3 regions of the uncultured Amnibacterium sp. genome follow, and region 2 is predicted to be linked to each of the others. Evidence: predicted binding sites of a transcription regulator. Region 2 holds the regulator's gene; each other region holds the start of a gene.
The links. Region 2 encodes LexA, which represses DNA repair genes until DNA is damaged. Its sites were predicted from a motif close to TCGAACANNTGTTCGA; they were not measured.

Region 1: the regulator LexA is predicted to act here: its motif matches at 2,568-2,583, upstream of recA (recombinase RecA).
Region 3: the regulator LexA is predicted to act here: its motif matches at 2,657-2,672, upstream of ruvA (Holliday junction branch migration protein RuvA).

Annotation. Positions count from the first base shown of each region.
Region 1 is NZ_CAXTHO010000038.1:7,515-12,084, forward strand. It holds gene miaB (tRNA (N6-isopentenyl adenosine(37)-C2)-methylthiotransferase MiaB) at 1-563, opposite strand, end outside; gene ACFE67_RS06360 (regulatory protein RecX) at 608-1,240, opposite strand; gene recA (recombinase RecA) at 1,244-2,365, opposite strand; gene ACFE67_RS06370 (cyclase family protein) at 2,672-3,592, shown strand; gene ACFE67_RS06375 (DUF3046 domain-containing protein) at 3,786-4,010, opposite strand; gene ACFE67_RS06380 (helix-turn-helix domain-containing protein) at 4,041-4,376, opposite strand; gene ACFE67_RS06385 (CinA family protein) at 4,539-4,570, opposite strand, start outside.
Region 2 is NZ_CAXTHO010000123.1:4,246-8,815, forward strand. It holds gene hisB (imidazoleglycerol-phosphate dehydratase HisB) at 1-362, opposite strand, end outside; gene ACFE67_RS12510 (histidinol-phosphate transaminase) at 359-1,447, opposite strand; gene ACFE67_RS12515 (LysM peptidoglycan-binding domain-containing protein) at 1,488-1,973, opposite strand; gene lexA (transcriptional repressor LexA) at 2,172-2,852, shown strand; gene ACFE67_RS12525 (ABC transporter ATP-binding protein) at 2,990-3,922, shown strand; partial or broken gene ACFE67_RS12530 (ABC transporter permease) at 3,919-4,570, shown strand, end outside.
Region 3 is NZ_CAXTHO010000017.1:9,907-14,476, reverse strand. It holds gene ACFE67_RS03655 (hypothetical protein) at 1-294, shown strand, start outside; gene ACFE67_RS03650 (YebC/PmpR family DNA-binding transcriptional regulator) at 341-1,105, shown strand; gene ruvC (crossover junction endodeoxyribonuclease RuvC) at 1,112-1,666, shown strand; gene ACFE67_RS03640 (hypothetical protein) at 1,727-2,188, shown strand; gene ACFE67_RS03635 (hypothetical protein) at 2,266-2,553, shown strand; gene ruvA (Holliday junction branch migration protein RuvA) at 2,727-3,323, shown strand; gene ruvB (Holliday junction branch migration DNA helicase RuvB) at 3,320-4,345, shown strand; gene yajC (preprotein translocase subunit YajC) at 4,464-4,570, shown strand, end outside.

The DNA.
Region 1 (4,570 bases), on a different contig from region 2:
TCCTGCTCCTTCCCGCGGAGCGACGGGACGATGCAGAACGTGCAGGTGTTGTTGCAGCCGACCGCGATCGAGACCCAGCCGCTGTACGTCGAGTCGCGCTTCGTGGGCAGCGTGGAGGGGAACACCTCGAGGGACTCGAGGATCTCGACCTGCGCCTCGTGGTTGTGCCGCGCCCGCTCCAGCAGCCGCGGCAGCGCGCCGACGTTGTGGGTGCCGAAGACGACGTCGACCCATGGCGCCTTCTCGACGATCGTGGACCGGTCCTTCTGCGCCAGGCAGCCGCCCACGGCGATCTGGAAGCCGTCGTGCTCCCGCTTGACCTTCGCGAGCTGGCCGAGGTTGCCGTAGAGACGGTTGTCCGCGTTCTCCCGCACCGCGCACGTGTTCAGCACCACGACGTCCGCCTGCTGCCCGGCGACCACCGCCACGTAGCCGGCCGCTTCGAGCGATCCCGCGAGCCGTTCGGAGTCGTGCACGTTCATCTGGCAGCCGAAGGTACGCACCTCGTAGGTGCGCACGTCGATGCCGCGAACGGGCTCGTCGAGAAGGTCGGTCGCGGTCACCGGAGCAAGTGTACGAATCGGCGGCGGGATCGACGACGACGCGATCAGCGCCGACCTGCCCCCTCGAGCGCGGCGCGGACCGCGACACGCACCGAGGAGCCGGAGTAGCCCTTGCGCATCAGATACGCGGTCAGACGGCGTTCGGCGACGGCGGGCGCGAGCGAGCCGAGGCGTCTCGCCCGATCGTCAGCGACCTCCTGCAGGCGCGCCTCCGCGGTCTCGTCGTCCTCGGCCTGCTCGGCCAGCACGGCGTCGACGACCGACTGCGGCACGAGCCGCCCTCGAAGCGCCGATCGGATGGCCTGGTCGCCCAGCCCTTTTCGCTCGCGGAGCCGGTCGACCACCCGGGCCGCGAACGCCGCGTCGTCGATCAGCCCCGCGCGCCGCAACCGTTCGAGCTCGGCCTCGACGACATCGTCGTCGAGACCCTTGGCGACGAGCTTCGCGCGCAGCTCGCCCTCGGACGCATCGTGCCGGGTGAGGGTGGCGACGGCCACGTTCTCCGCCCGCCGCGAGGTCCTCGTGGACTCGCGCTCATTCGCGGGGGCCGCGCCGTCGTCGACGCCGGGCACGGCCCATCTCGGCTCGTCGACGGGCTCGACCGACTCCTCGACGACCGCGGGAGGCGCCGGAGCGCCTCCCCGCCCGGGGTCCGGGAACCTCAGCAGGTCACCCATGTGTCAGGCGCCGACCTTGCGCGCGATCGGGGTCCGCGCCTGGATGGACTCCACCGGTGCCGCCGCAGCACCGGCCGCAGCTGCGGCCTTGTCCGCCGCTGCCTTCTCATTCGCGGCCTGCTGCTTGTACGGACCGACGCCGAGCTTCTTCAGGATCTTCTGCTCGATCTCGTCGGCCATGTCCGTGTTCTTCAAGAGGAAGTCGCGGGCCTTCTCCTTGCCCTGGCCGAGCTGGTCGCCCTCGTACGTGTACCAGGCGCCCGACTTCTTGACGATGCCGTGCTCCACGCCGAAGTCGATCAGGCTGCCCTCGCGGGAGATGCCGACCCCGTAGAGGATGTCGAACTCGGCCTGCTTGAACGGCGGCGCCATCTTGTTCTTGACGACCTTGACGCGGGTGCGGTTGCCGACCGCGTCGGTGCCGTCCTTGAGCGTCTCGATCCGCCGGATGTCGAGCCGGACCGAGGCGTAGAACTTCAGCGCCTTGCCGCCTGCGGTCGTCTCGGGGCTGCCGAAGAACACGCCGATCTTCTCGCGCAGCTGGTTGATGAAGATCATCGTCGTCTGGGTCTGGTTCAGCCCGCCGGTGAGCTTGCGGAGCGCCTGCGACATGAGGCGTGCCTGCAGACCGACATGGCTGTCGCCCATCTCGCCCTCGATCTCGGCCTTCGGCACGAGCGCCGCGACGGAGTCGATGACGATCAGGTCGATCGAGCCGGACCGGATGAGCATGTCCGCGATCTCGAGGGCCTGCTCGCCCGTGTCGGGCTGGGAGACGAGCATCGCGTCGATGTCGACGCCGAGCTTCTTCGCGTACTCGGGGTCGAGGGCGTGCTCCGCGTCGATGAACGCGGCGATGCCGCCGGCCTTCTGAGCGTTGGCGATCGCGTGGAGCGTCAGCGTGGTCTTGCCCGAGGACTCGGGACCGTAGATCTCCACGATGCGGCCGCGCGGCAGGCCGCCGATGCCGAGCGCGACGTCGAGCGCGATGGAGCCGGTCGCGATCACCTCGACGGGGGCGCGGTCGTCGCTGCCGAGGCGCATGACCGAGCCCTTGCCGAACTGACGGTCGATCTGAGCGAGCGCGGTCTCGAGGGCCTTCTCGCGGTCGGTGGTGGATGGCATGTTCCGGTCTCCTCATGTTCTGCCCCGGTCTTCCCGGGGAGTCGGCTGCCCATCGGCTGTCGTCCCGATGCGGAATCGACAGGGCTGGCGGCACTCCGCCTGTCTGATCCGACTGTACGAACCCCCTCCGACAGCGGATGGCGGAGGGGCACCGAGGGGCCGGATCAGCGTCAGGAGCACCTGGGGAGGAGCGTATGTGCTCTCGAACACGACTTCGACCGACACGCCGCGAAAGGATGACATCCATGTCATTCGCGTTCGAGTGATCGGAGGACCGATGTCGGAGCGAACTGTGAGGGTGGCCGCGTGACCGACCACCGAGCCCACTTCGACTTCACCATCGCCTTCGTGAACGGCGGCGGCGTCTCCGGCGACGCCTTCCGACTCGACCTGCCGTCCGCGGCCGCCGATGAGGAGGGGGTCGGTCGCCTCCTCATCCGTCACCTGGGGCTCACGCTGGTGGACTCGATCGAGATCCGGGACCTGCGGATCGTCGAGGATCAGCACCGCGGCAGCCGGGGGACGGTACCGCCCCCGTCCGGCAGCGATGTGCGCGTCGTCGATCTGAGCCACCGCATCGTCGCCGGGATGACGACCTACCCCGGCCTGCCGGCTCCCGAGATCACGCCGTACCTGACCCGAGCGGAGTCACGGGCCCGGTACGCAGCCGGCACCGAGTTCGCGATGGACCTCATCACGATGATCGGGAACACCGGCACCTACCTCGATGCCCCGTTCCACCGCTACGCCGACGGCGCGGACCTGGCCGGCCTCGATCTCGCGACCCTCGTCGACCGGCCCGCGGAGGTGTTCCACCTGGTCGACGGCTGGAGCCCCGAGCGGCGCGGTATCGAGGCCGAGACGCTCGCGGACCGCGAGCTGCTCGGCGCAGCGGTGCTGCTGCACACGGGCTGGGACCGACGCTTCGGCGAGGCCGACTACGGACGGAGCGCGCCGTTCCTCACCGAGGCCGCGGCCCGCTTCCTGGTGGACGCAGGCGTCGCGCTCGTCGGCATCGACTCGGTGAACATCGACGACGTGGAGTCGGGCGGCTCCCGGCCGGCGCACTCGGTGCTGCTCGGCGCAGGAGTCCATGTCGTGGAGCACCTCACCGGGCTGGGCGGTCTGCCTGCCCGGGGCGCACGCTTCACCGCCGCCCCGCCAGCGGTCTCGAACTTCGGGACCTTCCCGGTGCGGGCCTACGCGACCGTCCCCCGCGGCGAATGACCCACTCCGCCGCCCTCGCGCGGTACTCCGACCACGACGCGCGGTAGGTGCACCTCTGCGCGGTGGGCGGACCGACCGCGCGACGGTCACGAGTACAGCGCGACGCCGTCTGCACGGGAGACGGACGACTGGATGGGATGCAGACGCGCGCGGGCCCGGCAGCCGTGCGGACGCCTCCTCGACAGGAGCGGGGTCAGGAGGAGTGGACGGGGCGCCCTCGGCCGTGCCAGCGCTCTCGCGGCACCTCGTTGGCGCGGCAGAGCGCGACCCAGACGTCGCCGGTGGGCACGCCGGCGGCGAGCGCCTCCGCCGATGTCCGGCCGCCGAGCTCGTCGATGACGAGACCGCTCACCAGCACACGACCCTGGCTCTCACCGAACTCGTCGTCGACGGCGAGCCGAAACTCACTGACCTTCACCGAGAGGGCTCTGAATCGGGATGGAGGCGGTCAGTGCGCGACCAGGTCGGGGCGGCGCATGCCGTCCGCGACGAGACCGCGCGTGTACCGCTCACCGAAGTCGGCGGGGAGCGCGTCGGGGACGTCGAGACCCTCCAGCACCGCGAGACGATCCCCGACCTCGCGCATGATGACCGATACCGGGGTGTCCAGCGCATCGGCGACCGAGGCGATGATCTCGCTGGACGCCTCCTTCTGACCGCGTTCGACCTCGGAGAGGTAGCCGAGGGCCACGGAGGCCTTGCTCGCGACCTGACGGAGGGTGCGGCCCTTCTGCAGACGGAAGTCGCGCAGGACGTCGCCGAGCTCTTGACGAACGAGAACCATGTGTCCCCTCCTTCTCGAAAGTGTGCGGTGCGACCTGTCGATGGTTCGGAGCCACCGGGGAAGCGGACGGTCACTGTACCCCGGACGACCTGTCGCAACGCTAGGGCCGCCCGCTGACACCGTGGTGCCGACGTGCCAGAAGTAACGGGATCGAAACCTGCGCTATTCCGCGTGCTGCAGCGCCTCCAGCAGGG
Region 2 (4,570 bases):
TCGCCGCCGTGCACCAGGTACGGCCTGCCGGACAGATCGACGACGGCGCGGGTGAGCGCCTCGTCGAGCGGCACGGTGGCGTCGCCGAAGCGGGCGATGCCCGTCTTGTCGCCCAACGCCTCCCGGATGGCGTCGCCGAGCACGATGCCGACGTCCTCGGCCGTGTGGTGCACATCGATGTCGATGTCCCCCGACGCGTGCACCGTCAGATCGGTCAGCGAGTGCTTCGCGAACGCGGTCAGCAGGTGGTCGAAGAACGGCACCGACGTGTCGATGTCCGCGATGCCGGTGCCGTCGAGGTCGAGCCGCAGCTCGACGGACGACTCGGAGGTGGAGCGGGACCTGGACGCCGTACGACTCATCGGGCACCTACCGGGGTGAGGGCGGCCATCGCCGCGAGGAACGCGTCGGTCTCGCTCGCCGTGCCCGCGCTGACGCGCAGCGAGCCGGGGATGGCCAGGTCGCGGATGAGCACTCCCCTGTCCACCAGGGACTGCCAGAGCGCCTTCGGGTCGTCGACACCGTCGAACAGGAGGAAGTTGGTCCAGCTGGGCGCGACGCGGTACCCGAGTGCCTCCAACCCCTCCGCCATGCGATCGCGCTGCACGCGGATCTCGTCGACCGTCCGCAGCATCAGCGGGGCGTGAGCGAGCGCGCCGAGCGCCGCCGCCTGCGTGATCGCGGACAGGTGGTACGGCAGGCGCACGAGACGGAGGGCGTCGACGAACGCGGGGTCCGCCGCGAGGTAGCCGAGCCGGGCGCCCGCGAACGCGAACGCCTTGCTCATCGTCCGCGACACCGCGAGCCGCGGACGGCCGGGCAGCAGCGTCAGCGCACTCGGGGCGTCCTTCGGCATGAACTCCGCGTACGCCTCGTCGACGATCAGCACACCGTCGGTGGCGTCGTACGCGGCACGGATCGTGTCCAGCCCGACGGGGGTGCCGGTCGGGTTGTTCGGCGCGGCGACGATCACGATGTCGGGGCCGACCCGCGTGATCTCCGCCACGAGGGTCTCCGGCGACAACCGGAAGTCGTCGTCGCGACGCCCATCGACCACAGCGGTCCCGGAGGTCGTCGCGTAGTTCGGGTACATCGAGTACGTCGGCGGGAAGGTGAGCAGCGTGCGACCCGGGCCGCCGAACGCCTGGAACACGTGCTGCAGCACTTCATTCGAACCGTTCGCCGCCCACAGCTGGTCGGGTACGAGACCGTGGCCGAGGTAGCCGGCCAGCGCCTCGCGCAGCGCCGTGAACTCGCGGTCGGGGTAGCGGTTGACCTCGTCGAGCGCGACGGCGATGCGCTGCAGGATGTCCGCTCGGACGTCCTCCGGCACCGGATGCGTGTTCTCGTTCACGTTGAGCGTCACCGGCACGTGCAGCTGCGGCGCACCGTAGGCGGTCCTGCCGACGAGGTCGGCGCGGAGAGGAAGATCCGCGAGCGAGGTCACGTCCACGATTCTCGCAGACGGCGGGGACGCGTCTCACGGGTCATTCGACGGGCAGGCGCAGCACGACACCCGCGTCGACCTGCGCGCTGCTGAGCCCATTCACCCGCTCGATCTCGGCGATCGTCGTGCGCGGATCCGTGCGCGGTGCGAGCCGCTCCGCGATGGTCCACAGGCTCTCGCCCGAACGGACCACGACGGTGTGCGGCGCCACGTGCGGCGCCGCCTCCGCGACCCCCGGGCCGGCGGCGAGCAGCGCGCCCGACAGCGCGAGCAGCGCCGGGATGACGACCAGCACCACCCGACCGCGACGGGTGAGCCGCAGCCGAGCCGGCGGCGCAGGAGCGGTCGTCGGTGCGACGGCCGCGTGCCGCGACACCGTGGTGGGCCGAGCGCTCAGCGTCGGCGACCGCTGCGCGCAGCCCACCCCGCCCCGGACGGCCACCCGGCGCGCCGGAGCGCTTCGCAGCTGCGCCCGCTCGAACGCATCCGTCTCGTACTCGATCCAGTCGTTCTGCACCGTGAACATCCCGATCCTTCCCCGCGTCCCTCTTGCATTCGAACGTAGCTTCGACTGTTCGAACCGTCAAGCACATCTTCGAGTGGGGCACCGACAGCGGGTACGCGTCTGTCGAACGCGTGTTTGCATCAGAGCGGTGCGAGCGAATACCATCGATGTACTTCACAAGCCTGGATCGCGCGGGAACGCCGAGGACGGAAGAGACCGATGACCGACGAGCTGACCGGCGAGAAGCCACGCACACGACGGCGCACGTCGCTGTCTCCGAAGCAGCTCGCGATCCTCGAGGTGATCCAGCAGTCCGTCGCGGCCCGCGGCTACCCGCCGAGCATGCGCGAGATCGGCGACGCGGTCGGGCTCGCGTCCCTGTCCAGCGTCACCCACCAGCTGAAGCAGCTCGAGCTCTCGGGCTACCTCCGCCGGGATCCGAAGCGCCCGCGGGCGCTCGAGGTCATCATCCGGGTGCCGGACTCGTCGACCGTCGAGTCGGACGTCCCTGCCGCGCAGATCGGCGATGCGGCGATGGTGCCGCTCGTCGGGCGGATCGCGGCCGGTATCCCGATCACGGCCGAGCAGCAGATCGACGAGGTCTTCCCGCTGCCGCGCCAGCTCGTCGGCAAGGGCGACCTGTTCATGCTCAAGGTGGTCGGCGAGTCCATGATCGAGGCCGCGATCTGCGACGGCGACTGGGTGGTCATCCGGTCGCAGCAGACGGCGGACAACGGCGAGATCGTCGCAGCGATGCTCGAGGGCGAGGCGACCGTCAAGGTGTTCCGCCAGCGCGACGGCCACACCTGGCTGCTGCCGCGCAACAGCGCCTTCGAGCCGATCCTCGGTGACGAGGCGGTCGTCCTGGGCAAGGTCGTGGCGATCCTCCGCTCGGTGTGACGCACGAGGGGTGCATCCCGGGGGATGCGCCCCGGGTCCTCCACCGGGATGAGATCCGCCCGGATCGGTGAGCGCGACCAGGCCGCGTCCCTACGGTGGGCGGTGCGCGTCGACGTGTCGCGCCGGGAGGAGCGGCCATGATCGAGGCGAGCGGGCTGGTGAAGCGCTACGGCGCGAGAACCGCCGTGGCGGGGATCGACTTCGAGGTCAAGCCGGGTGTCGTCACCGGGTTCCTCGGACCCAACGGCGCGGGCAAGTCGACGACGATGCGGATGATCGTCGGGCTCGACGCCCCGACCGCGGGCACGGTGACCGTGAACGGCCGACCGTATCGAGACCACGGGGCCCCGCTGCACGAGGTCGGCGCGCTGCTGGAGGCCAGAGCCGCGCACCGCGGCCGCACCGCGCGCAACCACCTCCGCGTCCTCGCCGCCACCCACGGGATCCCGACGCGACGCGTGCAGGAGGTGGTCGACCTCGCCGGACTCGGAGAGGTCGCGGACAAACGGGTCGGCGGCTTCTCGCTGGGGATGGGCCAGCGGCTCGGCATCGCCGCCGCGCTGCTCGGCGACCCGGCCACGCTCATCCTCGACGAGCCGGTGAACGGCCTGGATCCCGACGGCGTGCGCTGGGTGCGGACCTGCGTCCGCGAGCTCGCCGGCGAGGGACGCACCGTGCTGCTGTCCTCCCACCTGATGAGCGAGATGGCCCAGACGGCCGACCACGTCATCGTCCTCGGCCGCGGACGGGTGCTCGCGGACATGCCGATCGGCGACCTGATCGCCGGCGGTGGTTCGAGGGTGACGGTGACCTCGCCACGCGGCACCGAGCTGGCCGCGCTCCTCCGGTCCCGTGGCGCGACGACCACGCCGGGCACCGGTGACCGGTTCGACGTGACGGGGCTGGGTGCCGCCGATGTCGGCGATGCGGCAGCGGCCGCCGGGATCGCGCTGCACGAGCTGACGACCGTCGGGTCGTCGCTCGAGGAGGTCTACATGTCGATGACCGCGGACGACGTCGAGTACCGCAGCGCCGCCGCTGCGCCGCACCCCGAGAGGACCAGCGCATGAGCGCGATCACCGTCACCACCCCCACCACCGACGCGACCCGCGGCGTGACCGCCGGCGGCGTGCTGCGCTCCGAGTGGCTGAAGCTCGTCACGCTGCGCAGCACCTTCTGGACCACGGTGGTCGCCCTCGTCCTGGCCGCAGGGATCGCCCTGCTGGCCGGCGCGTTCCTCAAAGCCGGTCCCGCCGGCACCGGGGGCGACCTCGTGCTGGTCGGATCGACGGCGAGCCTCAGCTTCGTGGCGCTGGTCGTCGGCGTGCTCGGCGTGCTGTCGATCGGAGGTGAGTACGCGACGCTGCAGATCCGCTCGAGCTACACGGCGGTGCCCCGCCGCTGGCCCGCGCTGGTGGCGAAAGCCGTGGTGGTGGGCGCCTGGTCCTTCGTCCTCGGTCTCGTCGTGACCTTCGGCAGCTTCGCGATCCTCGCCGGCTTCTTCGGCGCGCAGGGCATCGAGGTCTCGCTCGACGGCGATGCGGTCGGCGCCCTGCTCGGCGGCGCGTCGTACCTCGCCATCGTCGGCGTGTTCGCCGTCGGCCTCGGCGCGCTCGTCCGAGCGTCCGCGGCCGGGATCACGATCCTCGCGGCTGTGCTGTTCGTCGCGCCGATCATCCTCGGTCTGCTCGCCAGGCTGACAGGCGCCGACTGGGCCT
Region 3 (4,570 bases), on a different contig from region 2:
GCGACCCTCGTCGGGTGGACGGTCGCGGCGCTCGTCGTCCTCGTGGTGCTGGTCGGGTGGGTGCGCCCTCGCGTGGTCGGCGCCATCCGGCGCGCGGCGATCGCGAAGCTCGCCTCCGCCTCTCCGTCGCTGGACCTGCTGGCGCTCCGCGCGCTGGCGACCCGGCCGGCGAAGGCGGTCACGAGACTCGATGAGGACGTGGTCGCGGCCTGGCGCAGGGGGGACCCGGAGGTGATCAGGCGGCTCGCGGCGCTCGAGCTGAAGGCATCAGGAGTCCGGCTGTCCGAATCGTGAGGACGGGCCGGTACGATCTGTCCCGGTATTTCGGCAGGAGGCGCACGTGTCCGGACACTCCAAGTGGGCGACCACCAAGCATCAGAAGGCGATCAAGGACCAGCGGCGGGCGAAGTCGTTCGCGAAGCTGATCAAGAACATCGAGGTCGCCGCCAAGATGGGCGGCGCCGACTTCTCCGGCAACCCCACCCTCGTCGACGCGGTGCAGAAGGCGAAGAAGACCTCGGTGCCGAACGAGAACATCGACCGCGCGGTGAAGCGCGGGGCCGGGCTGCTCGGCGAGGTCGTGCAGTACGACACGATCATGTACGAGGGCTACGGCCCGAGCGGCGTCGCCCTGCTGATCGAGTGCCTGACCGACAACCGCAACCGTGCGGCCGCCGAGGTGCGCACGATCATGAGCCGCAACGGCGGCCAGATGGGTGACCCGGGCAGCGTCGCCTACAACTTCAGCCGCAAGGGCGTCATCCGGGTCGCGAAGGTCGACGGGCTCAGCGAGGACGACGTGCTCCTCGCGGTCCTCGACGCGGGCGGCGAGGACGTCGCGCAGCGCGGTGACGAGTTCGAGGTCGTCACCGACCCCTCCGACCTCGTCGCCGCGCGGACCGCGCTGCAGAGCGCCGGAATCGATTACGAGTCCGCGGACAGCGAGTTCGTCCCGGGCGTCAGCATCGAGATCGACGACATGGACGTCGCGAAGAAGATCCTGAAGCTGGTCGACGCGCTCGAGGAGAGCGACGACGTGCAGAACGTGTTCGCCAACTTCGACCTCTCCGACGGGGTCGCCGCCGCGCTCGACGAGGACGAGTAGCCCGGCGTGCGGGTCCTCGGGGTCGACCCGGGCCTGACCCGCTGCGGGGTCGGCGTGGTCGACGTCGCGCCGAACCGCACCGCGAAGCTGGTGCACGTGGAGGTGCTGCGGACGCCCTCGGATCAGGCGCTCGAGCTTCGGCTGCTGCACATCGGGCGCGGGCTCGCGGCGCTGTTCGACTCCTACCGGCCCGACGCGTTCGCGATCGAGCGGGTCTTCGCCCAGCAGAACGTGCCGAGCGTGATGGGGGTCGCGCAGATCAGCGGGGTCGCCCTGTATCTCGCGGCGGAGCGCGGCCTCCCCGTCGGCCTCCACACGCCGAGCGAGGTGAAGGCCGCGGTCACCGGCTACGGCAACGCGGACAAGCGGCAGGTGACGACCATGGTGACCCGGCTGCTCGGCCTCGAGGCGGCCCCGAAGCCGGCGGACGCCGCGGATGCGATCGCGATCGCGCTCTGCCACGCCTGGCGGCAGGCGCCCGTGCCGACCGCGGCCGGGGCGACGATGACGCCCGCACAACGGGCCTGGCAGCAGGCGGAGGCGTCGGCCAAGCGTCGCTGAGCACGCTGGCCGCTGCGCCGAAAGTGGCTCTGAACAGGGGACTCGCCGTACAGTGCGCGGATGCTCGCCATCCGTCGCGCCCTCGTCGGGCTCATCGCGATCGGCGTGGTCGCCGCCGCGGTGCTCGCCTTCGTCACCTTCCGCGAAGAGCCCTCTGCGGCCTCCGACAGCGCATCGCCGCGGTCCGCGGTGATCGCGAATTCGATGGCCTCCGCCGGCGCACCTGCGTCGTTCAGGAACCGTCCCACGTTCCGCTCGTGCGGCGAGGTCGTGCTGGCGCAGGGAGTCCGCATCCCGCAGGCGCGGATCCGATGCCTCGCCGCCGCACCCGCCGAGGGGCGTGAACTCGTGATCGCGTCCCCGACGACGGAGGGCGACCCGATCGTCCGCTACTACCGGACCGGGCCGGATCTCGACGGTGTCGAGATCGTCGAGGACGCGACGCGGGACCGGTTCGGCGGCGGCTGGCACCGATCCCTCTGCCGATCGGGCCGCATCGACCAGACCGGCGCCTGCGCCTGATCGTCTCGCGCAGCGCCTCCGGTCTGCGGCCGCACAATGGAGCCGAGGCGCGCGGGGCGCCGAAGGGGAGTGCTGTCATGCCGTCGTACCGGGTCGTGCTCACCGTCGGACGGGTGCACCCCGGCGGGAACGCGCAGGCCGTGCTGCCGGCCGCGGTGACCGCGGTGGGGGAGCTGACGACCGTGGAGGCGAAGTCCGTCGGCGTCCGCCAGGGGCGGGCGGAGGCGACCGTCCGGTTCGAGGCGTCCGGCGACGACATCGCGAAGCAGATCGCACCCGTCGCGGCGCAGGGCGCGGGCGTGCACGCCGAGATCCTCGACATCGCCCTCCGCCGCCAGAACGGCACCCGCTGGCCGCTGGTCTGAGCGCTCCCACACTCGTATCGGTGCCGAGCACTCTCCGTTTTGTAGGAAGGTCCGTCCTACAAAACGGTGAGTCGACGTGGTGAAGGGCGCCGGAACGGTGCAGTCGAAGTCGTGTTCGAGCCGACCCGTGTTGCGGCGCCCGGATGTCGGAGGGTCCGCCTAGCCTCGGAGCCATGATCGCGTCGCTCAGGGGGTCCGTGCTCGAGGCGCTCGGGTCGACCCTCGTGGTCGACGTCCAGGGGGTCGGCTACGCGGTCACCGTCACGCCCGATCACGCGCTCTCCGTCCGGTCGGGGGAGGAGGTGCTCATCCACACCGCGATGGTGGTCCGCGAGGACGACATGTCGCTGTTCGGCTTCCCGGATCGCGAGCGGCTCGAGGTGTTCGACCTCCTCCGCGGCGTCACCGGCGTGGGCCCCAAATCCGCCATGGGCGTGCTGGCCGCGCTGACACCGGAGGAGATCGCCTCCGCCGTCACCAACGACGAGGATGCGGTGTTCCGCCGCGTCTCGGGGATCGGACCCAAGACGGCGAAGCTGATCGTGCTCTCGCTCACCGGCAAGCTGATTGCGGTCCGGACCAGCGCGGTCTCGAGGCGCCCCGCCGCCAGGGGCGCCGACGTGCTCATCGCGCTGGTCGGGCTCGGCTACCAGGAGCGCGCCGCGCAGGCTGCGCTCGACACCGTGCTGGCCGAGCGCCCCGAGGAGCGGCAGACGGCCGTGCTCCTCCGCGCCGCGCTGTCCGCGCTCGGGCCGCAGGCGGTCCGGTGAGCGCCGTCGATCCCGGCCCGCAGTCGGATGCGGAGCTCGCGTTCGAAGGAGCGCTCCGCCCGAAGTCCCTCTCCGAGTTCGTCGGCCAGGCGAACGTGCGCAAGCAGCTGCAGGTCCTGCTGCAGGCCGCGGCGATGCAGCACCGCACGCCCGACCACATCCTGCTCGCGGGTCCGCCGGGGCTCGGCAAGACCACGCTGGCGATGATCGTCGCGGAGGAGTCGAACCGGCCGCTGCGGATGTCGAGCGGCCCGGCGATCCAGCACGCCGGCGACCTCGCCGCGGTGCTCTCCTCCCTGACCCCGGGCGAGGTCCTGTTCATCGACGAGATCCATCGCATGGCGCGTCCCGCGGAGGAGATGCTGTACCTGGCGATGGAGGACTTCCGCATCGACATCATGGTCGGGAAAGGCGCGGGCGCCACCTCCATCCCGCTCGACCTCGCACCCTTCACGCTGGTCGGTGCGACGACGCGGTCGGGGCTGCTGCCGAATCCGCTCCGCGACCGGTTCGGCTTCACCGCGAACCTCGAGTTCTATGCGACCCACGAGCTCGAGCAGGTGCTGCTGCGGGCCGCGACTCTGCTCGATCTGCAGGTGCAGCCGCCCGCGCTGCGCGAGATCGCGAGCCGGAGCCGAGGCACCCCTCGCATCGCGAACCGCTTGCTGCGCCGTGTCCGCGACTGGGCACTGGTGCACGGCGGAATCGCGGACAACGCCGCCGTGCAGGCTGCGCTCGATCTGTACGACGTCGATGAGGATGGCCTGGATCGACTCGACCGGGCCGTGCTCGGCGCGATCATCGAGCGCTTCGACGGGGGTCCGGTCGGTCTCAGCACCCTCGCCGCGAGCGTGGGGGAGGAGCAGGACACCATCGAATCCGTCGTCGAGCCCTTCCTCGTCCGCATGGGCCTGCTGTCCAGGACACCCCGCGGACGCATCGCCACATCGACCGCCTGGCGTCGGTTCGGGAAGACGCCGACGGCGCCCGGCGCCCCCGCGCTGTTCGACGAGCCGGTATGATGCCGGGCTGAGCACCGGGCGGGATTCGCATCCCGTCGCGACGCCGAGCAGGCCCGCCTCATCGTGGCACCGCGCCGGTCCGCGCCCTGCCGGCCGCCGTCACCCGAAAGGCTTCCGCATGGACGCGAACACCACACAGCTTCTGTTCTTCGGCGTGATCATCGTCGTGATCATCGCCCTGATGTTCCGCAACGGCCGCAAGCGCCAGCGGACCGCCGCCGAGAT